DNA from 2 places in the Arthrobacter sp. T572 genome. Region 1 is predicted to be linked to the other one. Evidence: predicted binding sites of a transcription regulator. Region 1 holds the regulator's gene; the other holds the start of a gene.
What was found. Region 1 encodes HrcA, which represses chaperone genes, less so after heat shock. Its sites were predicted from a motif close to TTNGCACTCGNNNNNNNCGAGTGCNAA; they were not measured.
Positions count from the first base shown of each region.

Region 2: the regulator HrcA is predicted to act here: its motif matches at 6,449-6,475, upstream of groES (co-chaperone GroES).

Region 1 covers NZ_JBRAZQ010000002.1:2,276,852-2,284,976, forward strand. The annotation lists gene ACUYMZ_RS11700 (PhoH family protein) at 1-771, opposite strand, end outside; gene ACUYMZ_RS11705 (GerMN domain-containing protein) at 1,134-2,006, shown strand; gene ACUYMZ_RS11710 (16S rRNA (uracil(1498)-N(3))-methyltransferase) at 2,046-2,816, opposite strand; gene dnaJ (molecular chaperone DnaJ) at 2,819-3,949, opposite strand; gene hrcA (heat-inducible transcriptional repressor HrcA) at 4,000-5,007, opposite strand; gene ACUYMZ_RS11725 (DUF3097 domain-containing protein) at 5,221-6,069, shown strand; gene ACUYMZ_RS11730 (DUF4870 domain-containing protein) at 6,176-6,589, shown strand; gene hemW (radical SAM family heme chaperone HemW) at 6,591-7,820, opposite strand; gene lepA (translation elongation factor 4) at 7,823-8,125, opposite strand, start outside.
Region 2 covers NZ_JBRAZQ010000002.1:2,934,682-2,942,806, reverse strand. The annotation lists gene rimI (ribosomal protein S18-alanine N-acetyltransferase) at 1-43, shown strand, start outside; gene tsaD (tRNA (adenosine(37)-N6)-threonylcarbamoyltransferase complex transferase subunit TsaD) at 40-1,158, shown strand; gene ACUYMZ_RS14800 (glutamate--cysteine ligase) at 1,198-2,349, opposite strand; gene ACUYMZ_RS14795 (GTP-binding protein) at 2,525-3,688, shown strand; gene ykgO (type B 50S ribosomal protein L36) at 3,714-3,836, shown strand; gene ACUYMZ_RS14785 (shikimate 5-dehydrogenase) at 3,879-4,691, shown strand; gene ACUYMZ_RS14780 (THUMP-like domain-containing protein) at 4,688-5,935, opposite strand; gene ACUYMZ_RS14775 (hypothetical protein) at 6,004-6,426, shown strand; gene groES (co-chaperone GroES) at 6,620-6,916, shown strand; gene groL (chaperonin GroEL) at 7,001-8,125, shown strand, end outside.

The DNA.
Region 1 (8,125 bases):
GATGAAGGCGTCGTTCAACGTGCGTCCGCGCATGTACGCCAGCGGTGCCACTTCGATTGTTCCGGCGGCCATGAGGCGCGGTATGGACTCAGGGTCCATCATGTCGTGCAATGCGTCGTACAGGGGACGCAGGTACGGATCGATTTTGTCGCTGAGGGTTCCGGGCAGGAAGCCCAGCCGCTCCCCTGCCTCAACAGCGGGACGGGTGAGGATGATGCGGTTGACTTCCTTCAATTGCAGGGCCTGCACCGCTTTGGCCATGGCCAGGTAGGTCTTGCCGGTACCGGCCGGACCGATTCCGAAAATCACCGTGTTGTCATCGATGGCATCGACGTAGTTCTTCTGGTTCAACGTCTTGGGGCGGATGGTCCGGCCCCTGCTGGAGAGGATGTTGTGGGTCAGAACATCCACGGGGTTCTGGGCCGACTGCGACCGCAGCAGGGACACGAGCTGCTGCAAGACGTCAGGGGTGACTACGGTGCCTTTCGCGACCAGTCCGCGGACTTCCTCCAGAAGCCGCATGATCCTGGGGATAACGGTCGTAGGGCCCGTCATGGACAGCTCATTGCCGCGGACGTGGAAGCTGACATCCGGGAACTGCTCCTCGATGTATCGCAAGGCCTCGTCGTGGCTGCCCAGCGAGTGAACCATCTGATCGGAGTTGTCGAACGTGACGATTTCCGTGCGCGTACCCGGTAAGGTGTGCGGGAACTCTGTGGAGGCCGGGTTCCCGTTGCCGGTCCGCTGCCGCCCATTCAGGGATTCACTCATAGTGGTGGCCGTGTGGCCTGTTCTCCTCGGGTTGGTTCTCAGTTGCCTTCAATCCTACGCCAGCCCGCCCTTCGGCGGACGCCTTCTGTCGCCCCGGCCGGGCAGGCAGGCGCCCTGCGACATTTTGTCTCAACTCGGCATCGGGCGGGTATCAATACTGTTTCAGTTGCGGCGCATGCCCGGAAATCCCCGGCGACCGCCGCCGCCGATATGCCAAGCTGGCATGGCGGGCAGAAACAACGCCACGTGAAAACTTCCGGCGGACACCGCCGAAACCAAGGCAAGGACCCCCCATCAAGCAGCCGGCACACACCCAGCATGGCGCACCACAACGGAGGAAATCCGTGGTGGCCGCGCCGGCAATGCTTGCTGTCCTCCTGTTGACGGGCTGCATCGCCAACGGTGGTTCCACTCCGGAGTCCACCAGCCCCCCGGCGGCCAGTCTCCAGGAGGCCCCGGCCAGCAATGCACCACTGGAAACAACCCAGGCTTCCACCAAGATTCCCGTGTACTGGATCGGTCGCAGCAAGGACGAGGTGTACCTCTACCGCGAGTTCCGGGACATTTCGGGTGATGGGAACCCCGTGACCACAGCCCTGCGGATCATGATGGCCGACAAGCCGCTGGACCACGACTTCTTCACGCCGTGGCAGGAGCCCGGCAGTTTGGCCACCTCAATTTCCGGCAAGAACGTCATCACGGTCGACGTTTCCCGTGATGCCTTCAACTCCAACCTCGACGCCGGCATGGCGCAGCGGGCAATCCAGCAGCTCGTCTATACAGCTACCGCGGCTGCTTCGTCGTCGGGACTGATCAATTCCGGGCAGCAGATCCAGGTAGTCATCCTGGTGGACGGACATACGGATTTCATGGCCTTCGGCCAGGTCCGCCTCGGCCAGCCCATGTCCCGGGATGCCTCCTTGGTGGCCCCCCTGTGGATTATCGATCCCCAGGAAGACAACGCCCTTCCGCCCGGAGCCGTCAAATTCAATGGACGCACCACCAACAGCTCACTGCCCGTGGCCTGGCAGATTCTGCAGGACAATGGCAACGGGGACCGGGCCAACCTGCTGACCGGCCAGACGAAAGCTTCCGGCGAGGCCGGGCAACTCGGCGTCTTCTCCTTCAGCGCCACGCTGAAGCCCGGGAAGTACGAGGTTCGTGTTTCGCAGGTGGACGCATCCGGCCAAACCGATGAAAGCACCACCGATACCCGGCTGTTCCGCGTCCAATAACCCTGCCGGGCGGTAGCCGGGAGGGGCTGTCGGCAGCGCCTACCAGCGTCCCAGGACATCGCTGGCAAGAACGACGGCGGCAGGCCCCGCCGTCGACGACCGCAACACGTGGTGACCCAAGAGCGCCGTAACGGCCCCCGCGTCACTGAGCCGGGTAACTTCCCGCGGTGAGATGCCGCCTTCCGGTCCCACGATCAAAAGCACTTCAAGGGGTGCTTCTGTCCCGTCAGCCACCAGGCTTGCCGCTTCCAGGACAGACCGCAGGGAGTTCCTGGCGTCCTCATGCAGGATGATGGCCATGTCTGCTGCCGCGACCGCCTTGGACAGGCCGGCCGAGTCCGCAACAGGACGAACCTCGGGTATCCAGGACCTGCGGGCCTGCTTGGCCGCAGCTGCCACCACGGACTGCCACTTGGCATGGGCCTTGGCTGCCCGGTCGCCCTTCCACCGGACAATGGAACGTTCAGCCTGCCACGGCACCACCGCATCAATTCCAAGCTCGGTAGCCGTCTCAATGGCCAGCTCGTCGCGGTCGCCCTTGGCCAAAGCCTGGACAAGCACCAGACGGACCGCAGGGCGCTGCTCGAAGGAAACCTCACCGGCCTCAACGGACAACGACCCCTGCCCGGCTTCAACCACCGTCCCGGTGAGGCGGGTCCCGGCGCCGTCGGTGATGTCCACGGATTCACCGGCCACGATCCGCTTTACCGTGACAGCGTGCCGGGCTTCCTGTCCGTCCAGGACGAACACCGAGCCCGGCCCGACGCCATCCAGCGCACCCGGCGAGGCGAAGAAAACGGGATTGCTCACCGCTACAGGTTACCGAGCTTGTCCCGGAGCTTGGCGAACATGCCGCCGCTGGCCACCAGCTTGCCCTCCGTGAACTGTTCCCCGCGCAACTTGGCGAGCTGCCTTAGCAGGTCTTCCTGCGCCGCATCCAGCTTGCTGGGCGTCTCAACATGGAGGTGCACTTTGAGGTCGCCGCGGCCATACCCACGCAGGTGTGTCACACCGAGACCACGCAGGGTGATGATTTCACCGGATTGGGTTCCGGACTTGACGTCGATTTCCTGCGGGCCGTCAAAGGTTTCAAGGTTCAATTCGGTGCCGAGCGCGGCTGCAGTCATCGGCACGCTCAACGTTGCGTGGAGGTCGTCGCCTTCCCTGACGTACGTGGGATCGTTGTTGACCCGGATCTCCACGTACAGGTCGCCGGCCGGACCACCCGCAGGACCGGCCTCGCCCTGGCCGGAGAGCTGGATACGGGTTCCTGTGGCTACACCGGCGGGGACCTTGATGGTGAGCGAACGGCGGCTGCGGATACGTCCCTGGCCGCTGCACTCGTTGCACGGATCCTTGATGATGGTGCCGAAGCCCTCACAGGAACCGCAGGGTGCCGTGGTCATCACCTGGCCGAGGATGGACCGGACCGCGCGCTGCACCTGGCCGCTTCCGCCACAGATGTCGCACCGCTCCGGATGCGTGCCCGGGCGGCAGCAACTGCCGTCACAGGTGGGGCATACGACGGCGGTATCTACTTCAAGCTTCTTATTGACACCGAAGACGGCATCCTTGAGGTCGATCCTGACGCTGATGAGGGCGTCCTGTCCGCGGCGTACACGGGAAGCCGGGCCTGCGTGGCCACCTGCGCCACCGCCGAAGAAAGTATCGAAGATGTCCTGGAACGCGAAACCCTGGCCGGAGTAGCCGCCACCGAACCCGTTGTCGGTACCGTTCTCGTTGCCGGTTGCATCGTAGACCCGCCGCTTCTGGGGGTCGGACAGGACTTCGTAAGCATGGGTCACTGCTTTGAACTGTTCCGCGACGTCCTCGCCCGGGTTGACGTCCGGGTGAAGCTTTCGTGCCAACTTTCGGTACGCCTTTTTGATCTCTTCTCCGGTCGCTTCCGGGGAGACTCCCAAAACGTCATAGTGGCTGCTCAAAGTCGGTATCTCTTCCTTGTTGTACTGCAGTTCTTTACCCCGGGGCTGCTTCAGCCACCGAGAATTCGTGACAGGTATCTGGCCACGGCGCGTACCGCGGCCATGGTGGTGGGATAGTCCATCCTGGTGGGACCAAGGATTCCGACTTTGGCTCCCGAGCCGTAGCCGGTAGCCACCACCGATGCTTCCGCCAGCCCGTCGTAGGGGTTCTCGCGCCCGATGCTGACCGTTACACCCCGTGGGTCGTCGCCCATATCCGACAACAACCGGAGCATGACCACTTGTTCCTCAAGGGCTTCAAGAACCGGGCCGATGCTGAGGGGAAAGTCGACGTTGGAGCGGGCCAGGTTGGCAGTTCCGGCCAGCAGAATCCGCTCCTCCCTGCTGGTATCGCTCAAAGTTTCGAGTCCGTGGGCAAGTCTCTGCGCCAGGCCCCGGAGCTCGGGACGGCACAGCGCGACCACCGAGGGAAGAACCTGGGGCAGGAGGGACAACTGCGTGCCGGCAATGCTGCCAAGGAACTTGGAGCGCAGAGCCATCAGGGCGTCGTTGGAGACCTCAGATCCGGTCTCGATGACTTTCTGGCCCACGCTGCCGGTGTCGGCGATGAGGACTGCCAGTACCTGGGTTGGGCCCAGGAGGACGAATTCCACGTGGCGTACCAGGGCTTGCTTGGAGTGGGGATACTGCACCACGGCCACCTGGTTGGTCAGCTGGGACAGCAGCCGTACGGTCCGCTCCAGGATGTCATCAAGATCATCCGGTCCTTCAAGCAGGGAATGGATGGCGCGCCGTTCCGCAGCAGACAGAGGCTTGACCTGTGAGATCCGGTCCACGAACAGGCGATAGCCCTTGTCCGTGGGAATGCGCCCCGCACTCGTGTGCGGCGCTGCGATGAGGCCTTCCTCTTCCAGGACCGCCATGTCGTTCCTGATGGTGGCACTGGACACGCCAAGATGGTGCCTTTCCACCAACGCCTTTGACCCCACGGGCTCCCGGGAGTGTACGTAGTCCTCAACGATGGCACGGAGCACTTCAAGCTTGCGTGGCTCACTCATTGCAACACCTCCTGACGACTTTCCCCGGTCCCGCCGACCACTGATCGCGGGACAGACGGCTCACACCGTTTTTAGCACTCAACATGCCCAAGTGCTAATAGTCTAGTATGCGCCCCGGCGTTGTTAGCATGGAAACCGCCCGCCGGGATGTCGGGCGCGGGCCGCGCACCCTTGCCGTCCTGCTAATCCCGCCCAGCTACGAGAGGCAGGCCCTTGGCCTTTGACACGTGGGGTCCCACCGATCTCTCCGCCCCGGCCAAAACCGGGCTCCCTGAAGTCGCCGTCCAGCGGGGCATGGTCCTGGAGGACGTGCAGTCCGGCTGGGTGGGAGAAGTTACGCGCGTGGAGAAATCCGGCGGAATGCATATCGTGTCGCTGGAGGACCGCCGGGGCAAGACCAAATCCTTTCAGCTCGGTTATGGCTTCCTTCTGGAAGGCCAAGCCATCCGGCTCATGCCGCCCGCGGCGAAAGCGCCCGCCTCGCCGGCAGGTGGCCGTACAGCATCCGGCTCGGTGCGGGTGGAGGGCCAGCGGGCCCAGGTAGCCAAGGCGAGCCGCATCTGGGTTGAGGGCAAGCACGATGCCGAACTCGTGGAAAAAGTCTGGGGTGACGACTTGCGGGCCGAGGGGATCGTGGTGGAACCACTGCACGGCGTGGATGACCTCAAGGCCGCGATTGCCGCCTTCAAGCCTGGTCCCGGGCGTCGGCTTGGCATCCTGGTGGACCACCTTGTGGCCGGCTCCAAGGAATCCCGGATCGCTGCGGAGGCGATGACGTTTCCCGGCGCCACGGGAAACGTACTGATTGTCGGACACCCTTATGTGGACGTATGGCAGGCGATCAGGCCCAAAGTCCTCGGCATCGAGCAGTGGCCCTCAGTTCCCAGGGGCATGGACTGGAAAACGGGAATCCTGAAGGCTTTTGGGTGGCCGCACACCACCGCCGAGGACATCGGCCTGGGCTGGCAGCGGCTCCTGGGGGCGGTACGTACCTACGCCGATCTCGAGGCCTCGCTGTTGGGGCGGGTGGAAGAAGTCATCGACTTCCTCACGGCCCCTTAGCGGAAATTCCCGGCGCGGGTCACGGCACCGTGGTCCCGGAACCCGGCCGGGACACAGTATTCTGGGACAGCAAGACCGCAGCACCTCGAAGCAAAGGGAACACACCGTGGCAGACAACGCACCTGATGAGCCGGGCCGGGCCGCTGGTCAGCCCCAGTACCATGGCGCACCTGCGAACGCACTCCCCCTGACCGCAGGCGAAGACCGCCAGTGGGCCACCTTGGCGCACTTCGGCGGCATCCTGGGCTGCATTCCCTCCCTGCTGATCTACCTGATCTTCAAGGACCGCGGGCCCTTCACGGCCCAGGAATCCAAGGAAGCACTGAATTTCACGCTTCCTCCCACCATTGCCGCCGCAGTGGCGAACATCCTGGTGCTCCTGCCGGTGGTGGGCAACATCTTCGCGGTCATTGCCACAGCCATCTGGGTGGCCCTGACCTGCTTTTCCGTCTCAGCCGGTATCCGCGTCAACCACGGGCAGCCGCACCGCTACCGGTTCAACCTCCGCTGGATCAAGTAGCTCACTCCGGCAAGATCCTGCGGACAACAGCATCGGCAAGCAGCCGCCCCTTCAGGGTGAGCTGCAGACTGCCCCGGAAGGCAGCCGCCGGGTCCACCAAACCATCGGCGATCAGCCCGGCCATGGCGTGCCGGCCGGAGCCACCCAGGGCATCAACGAGCAGACCCGAGGCGAGCCTCGCCTCCAGCATGATGCGCTCCACTTCCCGGGTTCCGGCGTCGAGCGTTTCGCGCCCGGCGGCCGGTGAGCTCCCAGCGGCCAGCCGCGAGGCGTAGGCCACAGGGTGCTTGACGTTCCACCAACGGACGCCGCCCACATGTGAGTGGGCGCCGGGGCCGATTCCCCACCAGTCGTCGCCCCGCCAGTAGGCGAGGTTATGGCGGCAAGCCTGGTCCGGGGTCCGCGCCCAGTTACTGACCTCGTACCACTCCAGGCCGGCCTGGGAGATCAGGGCGTCGGCGAGTTCGTACTTGGCCGCGTGATCGTCGTCGTCAATACCCGGCACCTCACCGCGGCGGATTTGGGCGGCAAGCTTGGTGCCGTCTTCAACAATCAGCGCGTAGGCACTGATGTGGTCGGGTTCGTAGGAGAGGGCAGTTTCCAACGAGGTCTGCCAGTCCTCCATCGATTCCCCCGGTGTGCCGTAAATGAGGTCAAGGCTGACCGCCAGGCCTGCTTCCCTGGCCCATTGCACCACCTGGGGGACTTTACTGGGAGTATGTGTGCGGTCGAGGACCTTGAGCACATGCGGCACGGCCGACTGCATCCCGAAAGAAACCCTGGTGAACCCCGCGTCGGCGAGCACCTGCAGGGACTCAGGAGTAACGGAATCCGGGTTGGCCTCAGTGGTGACTTCGGCACCGGGCGCAAGGCCCCACTCCGCGACTGCGGCACGCAGTATTTGGGCGAGGTCCCCGGCAGGCAGCAGCGTGGGCGTTCCGCCGCCGAAGAACACAGTGCTCAGCGGGCGGCGCGGCACTCCGGAAGCGTCCAGTGCCGATGCCGCGAAAGCAACTTCGGCCACCGCGGTGCCGGCGTACGCATCCTGAGACGCGCCTCCACCCAGTTCCGTGGCCGTGTACGTGTTGAAATCGCAGTACCCGCACCTGACGGCGCAGAACGGGATGTGGACATACAGCCCGAACCTGCGGTGTTCGACGCCGGACTGCACCTGCGGGGGCAGCAGGCCGTCCGCAGGTGCCGGGTCGCCCAAAGGAAGGACGCTGGGCATGACTACTTCTTGGCCTTGTCCTTGGACTCGTCGGTGGTCAGCGCCGCGATGAAGGCCTCCTGCGGCACCTCCACGCGTCCAACCATCTTCATGCGCTTCTTGCCTTCCTTCTGCTTTTCCAGCAGCTTGCGCTTACGGGTGATGTCGCCGCCGTAGCACTTGGCAAGAACATCCTTGCGGATGGCCCGGATGTTCTCACGGGCGATGATGCGGGAACCGATCGCAGCCTGGATGGGAACTTCGAACTGCTGGCGCGGGATCAGCTCGCGCAGCTTGGACGTCATCATCACACCGTAGGCGTATGC
Region 2 (8,125 bases), 660 kb from region 1:
TTCCCTCACCGAACCACACCCCACAGAAGGAACCGAAGCGTGAGCGTTTCCTCCCCGCAGCATCCGTTGGTCCTGGGCATCGAGTCCTCCTGCGACGAGACCGGCGTCGGGATCGTGCGCGGAACCACGTTGCTGACCAACACGGTGTCTTCCTCCATGGATGAGCACGTCCGCTTTGGCGGTGTGATCCCCGAGATCGCCTCCCGGGCCCACCTGGACGCTTTCGTGCCCACGCTGCGGGAGTCGTTGCAGGAGGCCGGCGTAACCCTGGACGAGATCGACGCGATCGCAGTCACCTCCGGGCCGGGCCTGGCGGGAGCGCTCATGGTGGGCGTGTGCGCAGCCAAGGCGCTCGCGGTGGCCACGGGCAAACCGCTGTACGCCATCAACCATCTGGTGGCCCACGTGGGTGTGGGGCTGCTGGACAAGGCGCCCGACGCCGGTGCTGCCGCCGGCCTGGGTGCCGGCGACCTGCCGGAGAACCTTGGAGCACTCCTGGTGTCCGGGGGCCATACGGAGATCCTGCGCATCCGGAGCATCACTGACGATGTTGAGTTGCTGGGTTCGACTATTGATGACGCCGCAGGCGAAGCGTACGACAAGGTCGCCCGCATCCTAGGACTCGGTTACCCGGGCGGTCCCGCGATCGACAAAATGGCCCGGCAGGGAAACCCGAAGTCCATCCGCTTCCCGCGTGGATTGACGCAGCCCAAGTACATGGGAACGGCCGGGGAGCATGGCCCGCACCGGTATGACTGGTCCTTCAGCGGCTTGAAGACCGCTGTGGCACGGTGCGTGGAGCAGTTTGAAGCCCGGGGCGAAGAGATCCCCGTGGCTGACATCGCAGCGGCTTTCCAGGAAGCCGTGGTGGACGTCATCAGCTACAAAGCCGTGCTCGCGTGCAAGGAGAACGGGATCACCGATGTCCTGCTCGGGGGCGGCGTTGCGGCCAACTCGAGGCTCCGGGAGCTGACTGGCCAGCGCTGCGCTTCTGCGGGCATCAAACTGCACGTGCCGCCGCTGGGCCTGTGCACGGACAACGGTGCCATGGTCGCGGCACTGGGCGCCCAGCTGATCATGGCAGGGATCGGACCCAGCGGCCTTTCCTTCGCCCCGGATTCATCGCTGCCCGTCACCACGGTGTCAGTACCTGCCTGATCCGGACGTGGGCGTGCTGCCCATGTCCGGTTGGCCGGATCAGGCGTCGGGACCTTTGCGCATCTGCTGGACCAGGTCCATCACCACTGCCTGGAGATCGCCGTTGTGTTCGGCGGCTACGCGGCGCTGGCGCTGGTAGCTGGCGCCCCGCTCGATGATCCTGGTGACGTCGGCCAGTTCCTCGGAGCACCCGAGCTTTGCTGCCACGGGTTCCAGCCTCTTGATGGTTTCGGCCAGGTGGTCGGTGACCAGCTGTTCGTTCCCGGCGGCGTCGAGGATGATGATGGCTTCCATCCCGTAGCGGGCGGCGCGCCACTTGTTTTCCTGGACGTGCCATGGCGGCATGGTGGGGATGGTTCCGCCGGCGTCCAGGATGGAGGAGAACTCGTCCACCAGGCACTGGGTGAGCGCCGCGATGGCGCCGACTTCCTCCAGCGTGGCCAGGCCGTCACAGATCCGCATTTCAATGGTTCCCAGTGCCGCGACCGGGCGGATGTCCCAGCGGATCTCTGAAATGGCATCGATCACGCCGGTGGTGAACATGTCCTGGACGTAGGACTCGTAGGCTTCCCACGTATCGAACTGGAAGGGCAGGCCCGCCGTGGGGAGCTGCTGGAACATCAGTGCGCGCTGGGATGCGTAGCCGGTCTCTTCCCCCGCCCAGAAGGGGCTGGAAGCGGACAGGGCCTGGAAATGCGGGAAGTAGTTCACCAGGCCGTCCAGGATGGGAAGGACTTTGTCCCGGCGGTCAATGCCCACGTGGACGTGGACGCCGTAGATCACCATCTGCCGGCCCCACCACTGGGTGCGCTCGATCAGCTTGGCGTAGCGTTCCTTGTCGGTGACCGGCTGGAGCAGGGGAGGGCTGAACGGGTGGCTGCCTGCGCAGAAGACCTCCACGCCCAAAGAGTCGGTGACCGAGCGGACGGCGGAGAGTGACCGGTTGAGGTCCTCCTTGGCCTCCTTGACCGTGGTGCAGACGCCGGTGACGAGTTCCACCGTGTTCAGCAGAAGTTCGCGCTTGATGTGCGGGTGTTCGTCGTCCTCGTTGAGGCCTGGGTGGTTGGCGGCGACGCCCTTGAGGACCTCGTTGGCTACAGAGACCAGTTCCCCCGTTTGTGCATTGACCAGCGCCAATTCCCATTCCACACCCAGTGTCGACTGCCTGGATGGCGCAAACTCAATCTGCACGTAGTCCCCTCGTTGTGTCTTCAGGCCGGTGGAGTCCCGGCCCGGCGTTGCCCCGCTGCGGGGCCGCCAGCGGTCGGCACAAGTCTAGTGCAGCGGAGCGGCCCGGCATGCGGCGGCGCCGGACATTAAGTCCGGTTGAATTGATAATGCGAATGATTCGCAATAGACTGCCTGCATGCACCTCACCATCGTCAGCTCCCTCGACAGCCAATGCCGTGAAGCCGCCGCTGCGCGGCTGGGAAACACGCATGCGAACTCCGCCGTCGTCCTCCATGACCTCCTCGATGGTTCCCTGGTCCTGCGCCGCGTCTACAGGGACGGCAAGCTCTTCGAGCGTGAAACCACGGTGCTGGAACACGGCTGCCTCAGCTGTACTGTGCGCCTGGACGTGGTTCCTACGGCAGAACGCCTGGCCTCCTGCGGCTTCGACCACGTAGTCCTGGGCCTCCCGCCCGGAGTGGCTTCCGGGATGGCTGTGACCGAGTTGCGGCAAGGACTCAGCAGGCCTGCTGTGATCGACAATGCCGTCCTGTCCCTCGATCCCGCGGACCTGGACGACCACATCTGGGACCGCCACACCCTGTTCGAGTCAGGCTTTACGTCCATGCAGCAGGACGACCGGACCAGCGGCGAGTTCCTGATCGGTGAGTTCGGGCAAGTGGATACCGTCATGATGCATGCAGGCCTCGGTGCCGAGCTGACAGGACATGCCGGCAGCGGATCCGATGCCTGGCGCAGCGGCATGGAACTGCTGGGACAACTGGCACCGCACGCCGCCGCCGTGGGAACCGGCGACGACTTCCTGCCAGGATGCTTCGACGACGCAGAGGCCCAGGCAAGAACCAGGCCCGGAACCGTGCGCCTGCCGTTGACCGATGCCGTGGGTTCCTACCGCACCGTGCTGCACAAAGCCCCCAGGCCGCTGCACCCCGGTCGCTTCCGTGACGCCCTGCCCAGGCTGGCGGCGGGAAGCCACTGGATGCGGGGACGACTGTGGATCGCCTCGGCAGCCACTACGCGCATCGCCGTCCAAGGCATCGGCCCCCGTGTTTGGCTGGAGAGCACCGGCACCTGGCTGGCCGACGCCCAGGCCACAAGCTCAAAGGCGGGTCGTACCGCACTGGTGCCGCCCGGCGTCGAACCCGTCCTGGAATGGCATCCAGAATATGGCGACCGTGGCACCGTACTGGCGGTGACCGGACGCTCGGAGGATGTCGATCCCGCGGAAATCGGGCGCCTGCTGGAAGGCTGCCAGCTCAGCGACGCCGAGATGGCACGCGACGGCGCGGTCTGGGAGGACCCGCTGGACCTCAGCGACGCCCTCCAAAGCCCCCACTGATGGAACCAAAGAAAAGGAGCACCACATGAAGGTCCGGAACTCGCTGCGAGCCCTGAAGAAGATCCCCGGCGCCCAGATTGTCCGCCGCCGCGGCCGCACGTTCGTCATCAACAAGAAGAACCCCCGGATGAAGGCCCGCCAGGGCTGACCGTTGCGGGCCGGGCACTGCCGGACGCTGTTTAATGGGTTCATGCCCATCCTGAACAAAGACATGTCCCTGTGCATATCGCTGGCGGCCCGGCCCAGCAACATCGGAACCCGGTTCCACAACTACCTCTACGATCTGCTGGGCCTGAACTTTGTTTACAAGGCATTCGCCCCCGCAGACATCACCATGGCAGTGGCCGGCATCCGTGGCCTGCCTATCCGCGGCGCAGCTGTTTCCATGCCGTACAAGGAAGCCGTGATCCCGCTGGTGGACGTCATGGACCCCTCGGCGCTGGCCATCGACTCCGTCAACACCATCGTCAACGACCACGGCGTGCTGACCGCCTACAACACGGACTACATCGCCATTGCCCGGCTCCTGGCGGACCACCAGGTCCCCTCAACGCACTCGGTGCTCCTCCGTGGAGCCGGCGGCATGGCCAAGGCCGTCGCCGCGGCGCTCCGGGATGCCGGTTTCACCACGGTGACCATCGTGGCCCGCAACGAAGCCAAGGGCAGGGCGCTCGCCGATCTCTACGGTTTCGGCTGGCAGGACGATGTCAACGGCTCCACGGCGGACCTCATCATCAATGTGACACCCCTGGGAATGGCCGGCGCCGACGAGACCGCCCAGTCCTTCAACGACCCGACCATCGCCGCGGCCCAGGTGGTGTTCGACGTCGTGGCCCTGCCCGCTGAGACTCCGCTGATTTCGGCTGCGCGGTCGGCAGGCAAGCCGGTCATCACTGGCGCGGAAGTGATCGCCATCCAGGCAGAGGAACAGTTCGTCCTGTACACAGGCGTCCGTCCCACGCCGGAACAGGTACGCGAGGCTTCGGAGTTTTCCCGGCGCTAGCCTGCCTGCTGTGCGTGCGTTGCCGGTTCCACCACGATTGCCACTCTGTCCTCGCCGATCCGGGTGAGGACCAGGGTGGCTGTTTTGCCGCCCTTGGACTTTGCGGCGGGCTTGCCGGGCAGCAACTGCTTCCTCAGTTCCTCCGGGGTGACTGCTGTTCCCCGCTTCTTGATGTCCAGCACGGTGATGCCATTCGCTTTTACCCAGGCCTTCAGCGCCTTGACGTTGTACGGCATGGTCTCGATGACTTTGTAGGCGCGGGCGAACGGTGAGTCGTGCAGCTCCGGGGCGAAGATGTAGGCGATGTGTTCATCCGCCAGGTGCCCGCCCAGCCGTTTGGCGACGTCGGCCACCAGTCCTGCGCGGATCACCGCACCGTCCGGTTCGTACAGGTAGCCTTCAACAGGCCCGACGGCGGCTGCCGGACCGCCGTCGAAATCCTCGCCGCTGGTGATCTCCGCGGCGCCCTGCGGCCCGATCACGAGGGCGGCCCGGCGTACCCCGGGGCGGGCGACGGCGTTGAACCACAGGGTCACCTCCGTGACGTCACCGCCCACCGAAACCCACTGGGCCTCGCAGCCGTCAGGGACCGAATCATGCGGCATGCCCGGGCCCATCTTGACTCCCACGGACCGTCCGGTGGAGGCAAGGTGTTCCACGAACGACAGTGGGGGAGAGAAGGCCTCAGGGTCCCAGATCCTGGTGGTGCCGGACGTCGAGGTGGTGCGCCGGGCGGGATCCAGCCAGACACCGTCCACGCCATCCAGCTCAACGGAGGCAGCATCGGCGTGCACCACCACTGCGTGGGGGAACGGCATGAGGTTGATGGTGGCACAGGCGGCCGTGGTTTCATCCATCTCCACGGCGGTAACTGCGATATCCATCGACGCCAGGGCCAGGGAATCGGCTCCGAGCCCGCAGCCCAGGTCGGCAACATGGGTGACACCGGCCTTGGCGAAGCGCTCGGCGTGGCGCGCGGCGACATTGAGGCGCGTAGCCTGTTCCAGGCCCGCCTGGGTGAAGAGCATCCGGTGGGCGAACTCGCCGAACTTCGCCTCGGCCTTGGTGCGCAGGCGGGACTGGGTCAGGACGGCCGCCACGAGTTCGGGGGAGTGCCCGGCCTTGCGCAGATCCGCGTTCAGGGCCAGGGCGTCGGCTTCCCGGTAAGGCCCGAGCGACGCCAGGAGATCCCATCCTTCGGTAGTCAGCAAAGGTGCAAGGTGTTCCTGGGGAGCGTTGGGCATGGCATCCAGCCTAACGTTTTCGCGTCCCGGACCGGGACGATGGTGATCAGCCCGATAGGGTTGATTTCATGGAAGACACCGCAGCTCCGCAGCCCTCCGACACCAACAACACCGGCGGAAACCAATCCGTCCGGCCCGGAGCCGATGGACATTCCGCCGGCCGGTCCTTTTCCACTTATGCCCGTCCTGCCCTGATCGCCGGCGTGGTGATCGCGGTGATCTGCATCGGCCTGCTCATCGTCATTTTTGCCTTGGATTCCTTCAATGCCGCCGCCTACTCGGTGACGGGCAAGAGCGTCAACGATGCCACCGACGAGGCCCGTGACATCCGGGAGTTGTATACGGGTGCCCGCACGGGCGGGACCATCGGCCTGGTGGTTTCCGGCGTCGTGGCAGTTGCGTCGGGGATTGCGCTGTACCTCAACCGCGGGGCTGCGGCGGCGGACGGCGATGACGAGGATTACGATCTGGACGATCTCCGGGACCAGTAGCGGGTTCACCCATGACGAAATGCTGGCACTCGCCTTGACCGAGTGCTAACGGCTTACATAGAGTCTGTGTTAGCACTCTCCCCGTGAGGCTGCTAACCACGCCAGGTAAGCTGCCGGCACCGCGACGACGGTTGCACGCCTCGGCACCCTTGTTCTTAGTCCATGAATCAGCTCATGAAAAGGAGAGATCCGAGTGTCGGTCTCGATTAAGCCTCTTGAGGATCGTATTGTTGTTCGCCCGCTCGAAGCAGAGCAGACCACGGCTTCGGGCCTGGTCATTCCGGACTCCGCACAGGAGAAGCCGCAGGAAGGCGAAGTTGTTGCAATCGGCCCCGGCCGCTTCGATGACAACGGCAACCGCGTTCCGGTTGACGTAGCTGTTGGCGACGTCGTCATCTACTCCAAGTACGGCGGAACCGAAGTCAAGACCGGTGGCAGCGAGTACCTCGTTCTGTCCGCCCGCGACGTCCTCGCGATCGTCGTTAAGTAACTTCCTGGATTCCCGCACCGCAGCCACTTTGGAAACACTCCGAGCCGCCGCGGTGCGGGTTTTCCGTCTTGAAAGGACACAACCATGGCAAAGCAGCTTGCATTCAACGATGCTGCCCGCCGGTCTCTTGAGGCCGGTATCGACAAGCTCGCCAACACTGTCAAGGTGACGCTGGGCCCGCGCGGCCGCAACGTCGTACTGGACAAGAAGTGGGGCGCGCCCACGATCACCAACGACGGCGTGACCATCGCCCGTGAGGTGGAGCTTGACGACCCGTACGAGAACCTTGGCGCACAGCTGGCCAAGGAAGTAGCCACCAAGACCAACGATGTCGCCGGTGACGGCACCACCACGGCCACCGTCCTGGCCCAGGCCCTGGTCAAGGAAGGCCTCCGCAACGTCGCAGCCGGCGCAGCTCCGGGCGAGATCAAGCGCGGCATCGAGGTTTCCGTGGAAGCCATCGCCGCCCGGCTCCTGGAGAACGCCCGCGAGGTCGAAGGCACCCAGGTCGCCAACGTTGCCGCCATCTCCGCGCAGAGCGATGAGGTTGGAGAGCTTCTTGCAGAAGCTTTCGGCAAGGTGGGCAAGGATGGCGTCATCACCATCGAAGAGTCCTCCACCACCCAGACCGAACTGGTCCTCACCGAGGGCATGCAGTTCGACAAGGGCTACCTGTCGCCGTACTTCGTCACGGACGCAGAGCGTCAGGAAGCCGTCCTCGAAGACGCGCTGATCCTGATCAACCAGGGCAAGATCTCCTCCCTGCAGGAATTCCTGCCGCTGCTGGAGAAGGCCCTCCAGGCTTCCAAGCCGCTCTTCATTATCGCCGAGGACATTGAAGGCGAAGCCCTGTCCACGCTGATCGTCAACCGTATCCGCGGAACGCTCAACGTTGTGGCCGTCAAGGCACCGGGCTTCGGTGACCGCCGCAAGGCCATGCTCCAGGACATCGCCACCCTCACCGGTGCGCAGGTTGTCTCCCCGGACCTGGGCCTCAGCCTGGACACCGTTGGCCTTGAGGTGCTCGGTACTGCCCGCCGCATCACGGTTACCAAGGACAACACCACCATCGTTGACGGCGCCGGCACGGAGCAGGACGTGGCCGACCGCGTTGCACAGCTCCGCGCAGAGCTCGCCCGCACCGACTCCGACTGGGACCGCGAGAAGCTGCAGGAACGCCTGGCCAAGCTGGCCGGCGGCATCGGCGTG